2 regions of the Novosphingobium sp. LASN5T genome follow, and region 1 is predicted to be linked to the other one. Evidence: predicted binding sites of a transcription regulator. Region 1 holds the regulator's gene; the other holds the start of a gene.
The links. The regulator LexA, encoded in region 1, represses DNA repair genes until DNA is damaged. The targets are predictions, from matches to a motif close to GTTCCNCNCTTGTTCT.
Positions count from the first base shown of each region.

Region 2: the regulator LexA is predicted to act here: its motif matches at 1,209-1,224, upstream of uvrA (excinuclease ABC subunit UvrA).

Region 1 is NZ_RQSI01000001.1:277,716-280,666, forward strand. Features, by position in the region: gene moaC (cyclic pyranopterin monophosphate synthase MoaC) at 1-108, shown strand, start outside; gene EH199_RS01360 (molybdopterin molybdotransferase MoeA) at 105-1,310, shown strand; gene lexA (transcriptional repressor LexA) at 1,368-2,060, shown strand; gene EH199_RS01370 (ComEC/Rec2 family competence protein) at 2,054-2,951, opposite strand, start outside.
Region 2 is NZ_RQSI01000014.1:116,487-119,437, reverse strand. Features, by position in the region: gene EH199_RS11635 (helix-turn-helix domain-containing protein) at 1-193, opposite strand, end outside; gene EH199_RS11630 (hypothetical protein) at 464-907, shown strand; gene uvrA (excinuclease ABC subunit UvrA) at 1,235-2,951, shown strand, end outside.

The DNA of each region.
Region 1 (2,951 bases):
AAGGCGCTGGACAAAGGCATGGTGATCGAACAGGTCCGCCTGATCGAAAAGCGCGGCGGCAAGTCGGGCACGTGGCGCGCGGACGAAGAGCGGCAAGACCAGGCATGAAAACCCCACCGTTACCGCTGGAGGAGGCGCAGCGGCGCCTGCTCGCGCTGGCCCCCGCGCTGCCGGTGGAACGTCGCCCCGCCGCCGAATGCCTGGGCTTCCATCTTGCCCAGCCGCTCACCGCGCGGCGCAACCAGCCCGAGGCGGCGCTCTCCGCCATGGACGGATACGCCCTGCGCGCGGCCGATCTCCCCGGCCCGTGGACCGTCGCGGGCGAAAGCGCCGCCGGCCATCCGTTCGATGGCACGGTCGCGCCCGGACAGGCGGTGCGGATCAGCACCGGCGCCGTGGTTCCCGACGGCGCGGACATGGTGCTGATCCAGGAAGACGCCACGCGCGAAGACGACAACCTGCGCCTGACGGGCGAACCGCCCGTGCCCCGAGACAAGCACATCCGCCCGCGCGGCATGGATTTCAGCCTCGATGCCCCCTTGCTGCCGGCCGGGCAACACATGGGCGCGGCGCAGATCGCGCTCGCCGTTGCCGCCGGGCACCATTACCTTGCCGTGCGCCGGCCGGTGAAACTGGCCGTGATCGATTGCGGTGATGAACTGGTCGCCCCCGGCACCACGCTCGCGCCGCACCAGATTCCCGCCAGCAACGGCCCGATGCTGGCGGCGCTGGCGGCGGCCTGCCAGGTCGTGACCGATCGCATCGGGCCGATCCCCGACCGGCTCGACGACCTGACCGCCGCGCTGGACCGCGTGCGCGATGCCGATGTGGTGGTTACCAGCGGCGGCGCTTCGGTGGGCGATCACGATCTCGTTCGCCCGGCAATCGAGGCCACCGGCGCGACGCTCGATTTCTGGCGGGTCGCGATCAAGCCGGGCAAGCCACTGATGGTGGCGCAACGCGGCAGACAGGTGATCCTGGGCCTGCCCGGCAATCCCGCCGCCGCCTTCGTGACCGGCTACCTGTTCCTGCTGCCGCTCCTCCGGGCCGCGCTGGGTGCGGCGGAAACGCTGCCGCGCCTGATTCCGGCTCGCCTCGCGCAGGATATGCCGGCGGGCGGCGGACGTACCGAATTCCTGCGCGCCCGCTGGGACGGTGCCAGCGTGACGCTCGATCCCCTGCAGGATTCCGGTGCGCTGTCGTCGCTCGCGCGCAGCAACGCGCTGGTCCGGCGCGAAGCCCGCGCGCCATTGACGCCAGCGGGAACGGATGTTCCGGTCTATTTGCTGGAAAATGGCGGAATTGCTTGACGGGTGCGTTTTGGTTGCTTATTCGTTCCGCATTCGTTCACTATGGAGTGACGCGCAATGCTGACGCGCAAGCAGCACGAACTGCTGACTTTCATCCAGCTCCGGCTTGAGGAGTCCGGCATTTCCCCCTCGTTCGAGGAAATGAAGGAAGCTCTCGATCTCAAATCGAAATCGGGCGTCCACCGGCTGATTTCAGCGCTGGAGGAACGCGGCTTCATCCGTCGGCTACCCAACCGCGCCCGCGCTCTGGAAGTGCTGCGCCAGCCGGACAGCGCAACCACCAAGGCCGCGTCGCGCACGGCTCCCGCCAACGATGTGGTCGTGCCGCTGCGCAGCCCGCCGAAGACCGCACCGGCGCCGGCCAACGACGTCATCGAAGTGCCGCTGCACGGCCGCATCGCCGCCGGTGCCCCGATCGAGGCGCTGGAAGGCTCCAGCGTATTGCCGGTGCCCGCAGCCCTGCTCGGCGCGGGTGAGCATTACGCGCTGGAAGTATCCGGGGATTCGATGGTCGATGCCGGGATTTTCGATGGCGATTTCGCGCTGGTCCGCCGCACGGACATCGCCCGCGATGGCGAAATCGTGGTGGCGCTGATCCGGGGCGAGGAAGCTACGCTCAAGTACCTGCGCCGCGAAAAGGGCATGATCCGGCTCGATCCGGCCAACGCAGCCTACGATCCGCAATACTACCGTCCCGATGAAGTGCAGGTGCAGGGAAAGCTGGCGGGGCTGCTGCGCCGCTATCACTGATCCGTTGAAGCGGGCGACGGGGCGGCTTCCGGCCGGCGCGTCGCCCGCCAGCGATACCAGCCGTGGTGCCCCTGCGTCTCGGCCACGGTGCGCACGGTGCCAGCGGCAAGATCGATGGCGAGCCCGCCGGTCCGTGCCAGCAAGGCCCGGTCCGCTTTCAGCATCCTGGGCAGGCAGGTGCGTGGTAAGCGGCGATCTGCGATGACAATGTCGGCCGCTGCGCAGGCCCGTTTCAACTCCCCGATCTCCACCAGATTCTGCCCGCGCGCCATCAGCACCGCGAACGAACGCCCGCCCCGCTTCAGCGCGATCCGGCAGAAGTCGGCGTTGCAGACCGCAGCGGGCCAGGTGTCGAGCGGGCGGACGTTCCCCTCCATCCCGGCCATTTCCAGCAGGTTTTCGCGGGTATAGTCCCCGCGCGTCTGGCGCAGCACCAGCAGTTCCGGCCCTTCCCCGGTCAGGCCCACATGCCGGCCATCGCCCGATACCAGGATGTCGGGCGGGCGCATGGTGGCGAACACCAGCGCGGCCACCGCTGCCGGAACAAGCCCCCACAGGCGCACCGGTCCGGTCCACAGCGCCAGCCACAGCCCGCCGGCAACGAACAGCGCGAACACCCCGGGCGGCATCGACGGCATCAGCGTCACCGCGCCGGGCTGCCCCGCCGTCACGTGCGCCAGCCACAGCAGGAGTTCGAGCGACTTGCCCGTCAGCCACCACGCCGGCCCGCCCGCCCCCACCACGTCCAGCACCAGCGCCAAAGCGATCAGCGGCATGGTCACGAACGTGGTGAGCGGAATGGCCACGACGTTGGCCGCCGCGCCGTAGATGCCGGCGCGGTGGAAATGGAACAGCCCGATCGGCATCAGCGTCAGTTCGATCACGAGTCCC
Region 2 (2,951 bases), on a different contig from region 1:
GCGAACTGCGGCCCTGTACCGCTTGGTGCACATGATAGCGCGCGGTACGCACTGGAACGCCGGATAGCTCCGCGAATTCTTCGACTGAGAGCCAAATTGGCATCAGGCCGCCGCCCGTCCGCTTGCAGCCAAGATACGGGAGCGCAGTCGCTCCGACACAGGTCCGACATGCTTGCCCTGAAGCGCGCGCCAAGCCCGCGCAGGGTCGATATTATTTTCACGACACCAAGCGCCCAGCGACGAGCCATTTAGAATGAAAGCGGCACGAACCACTTGCAGAATATCTGGCTGTGCCCGAGAAGCCCTAGCCATGGAAACACCTCGCAAAACTCCACCTGCCTCAGAATCGAACGTTGCAAACGATTTGTCAAGAACGTTCACATCGCGATTGTTCGGATCGTTCTGGCCGCAGACGTCGGAGCAGGTTGGCGGTTTCCTATTCGATGCTGCGTGCGCGCTAGGTATGCGTGAGGCCGATCTGGCCCGGTCTCTTGGCGTATCTAAGGCTACTTTGTCTGGCTGGAAGGCGCGGGCCGTCATTCCTGCGGTTCATGCAAAATGGTTTGCAGAAGAATTCGCAGTTGCGGTGTTGTCAGGAAACCAGCTGAACAAAATGCTGGACAGCAGACATGCTGGAATTCCCGCAGTTTTTCGTGTTTTTCAGCAAACTGACTTCAATCCATTTGGATTGGAATTTGATAACTCAGATCAAGCTATTGATGTGTGCGAATTTTATTTTGGTGGTTTGTGCCGGCTTGCCTTATTTATCCAAAATCGCTTGGACCTTGGCGATCAGGTGGTGATGGAGATGGGGCTAGAGAAAAGAACCGCGAGCTTGCTTTGGCAAATGGCCCTTGCCGTTAGGCCGCGATTGGCATTCCGTTATGGTTCGCGTCCGCCTTCCTAGTGTGGAAGGCGATCAGATGGTGCGGCTGCGAAATCCTAAAGCCAATCTGTTCGAGGTATAATCGCCGAACCTTGCCGCAATACATGGTAAAACCTTGCCGCAATCAACGACACGCCGCGCGCGCAATGCCCAATTCTAAGGGGATCGGAATTGCGGCAAGGTCGGCACTTTGAATTTGTCAGAAAAATCCGACAAAACGGCGCTATTTCGGAACTTTGTTATCCGATTGCGGCAATTTCGATGATGACACCAATCCGACAAATTCTAATCGCGCCTCCACCAAGAGCCGTCTTGCGCTCTGTGAACAAATCTGGAACACGGGTGCCCATGTCGCTCAGCAAGATTTCCGTCCGTGGCGCCCGTGAACACAACCTTAAGGGTATCGATGTCGATCTCCCGCGGGACAGCCTGATCGTCATCACCGGGCTTTCCGGTTCGGGCAAATCCTCGCTCGCGTTCGATACGATCTATGCCGAAGGGCAGCGCCGCTACGTTGAATCGCTGTCGGCCTATGCCCGCCAGTTTCTCGAGATGATGCAGAAGCCGGATGTCGAGCACATCGACGGCCTCAGCCCCGCGATCTCGATCGAGCAGAAGACCACCAGCCGCAACCCGCGCTCGACCGTGGCCACGGTCACCGAGATCTACGACTACATGCGCCTGCTGTGGGCGCGCGTGGGCGTGCCCTATTCGCCGGCCACCGGCCTGCCGATCAGCGCGCAGACGGTCAGCCAGATGGTCGATCGCGTGATGGCCCTGCCCGAAGGCACGCGCGCCTATCTGCTGGCGCCGGTGGTGCGCGGCCGCAAGGGGGAGTACCGCAAGGAACTGCTGGAATGGCAGAAGGCGGGCTACACCCGTGTCCGCATCGACGGCGAGCTCTACGCGATCGAGGAAGCCCCCGCGCTCGACAAGAAGTACAAGCACGACATCGAGGTGGTGGTTGACCGCATCGCCGTGCGGGATGGCATCCAGACCCGGCTGGCCGACAGCTTCGAACAGGCGCTCAAGCTGGCCGAGGGGCTGGCCTATATCGACCTGGCGGATGGCGTGGTGCCAGGGCGCGAGGACGAGGCGCAGGCCAAGGGCAAGAATCTGAAAGGCGCCGGCCTGCCGCCCAACCGCATCGTGTTCAGCGAAAAGTTCGCCTGCCCGGTCAGCGGCTTCACCATCGAATCGATCGAGCCGCGCCTGTTCAGCTTCAACGCGCCGCAGGGCGCGTGCCCGGCCTGCGATGGTCTGGGTGAAAAGCTGCTTTTCGATCCGCAACTGGTCGTGCCCAACGAGGCGCTCAGTCTCAAGCAGGGCGCGGTCGTGCCCTGGGCCAAGTCCAACCCGCCGTCGCCCTATTACATGCAGGTGCTGTCCAGCCTAGCTGCGCATTTCGGGTTCAGCCTGGAAACGCCGTGGGAGAAGCTGCCGGGCGAGGTGCGGCTGGTGATCCTCTATGGCACCGGCGGCAAGGCCGTGCCGCTGACCTTCGTCGATGGCAAGAAGAGCTACACCGTCACCAAGGCGTTCGAAGGGGTGATCGGCAATCTCAACCGCCGCATGCTCCAGACCGAAAGCGCGTGGATGCGCGAGGAACTGGGCAAGTTCCAGACCGCGCAGCCGTGCGAGACCTGCGGCGGGGCGCGCCTCAAGCCCGAGGCGCTGGCGGTGAAGATCGCGAGCGAGGACATCTCGATGTCCACCCGCCGTTCGGTGGCCGACGCGCTGGCGTGGTTCTCCACGCTGGAGGAGAAACTGACCGACCAGCAGCGGCAGATCGCCAAGGCGATCCTCAAGGAAATCAACGAGCGGCTGGGCTTCCTCAACAACGTCGGCCTCGATTACCTCAATCTCGATCGCACGTCGGGCACGCTGTCGGGCGGGGAAAGCCAGCGCATCCGCCTGGCCAGCCAGATCGGTTCGGGCCTTTCGGGCGTGCTCTATGTGCTCGACGAACCCTCGATCGGGCTGCACCAGCGCGACAACGACCGCCTGCTCGAAACGCTCAAGCGCCTGCGCGACCTTGGCAACACGGTGATCGTGGTGGAGCATG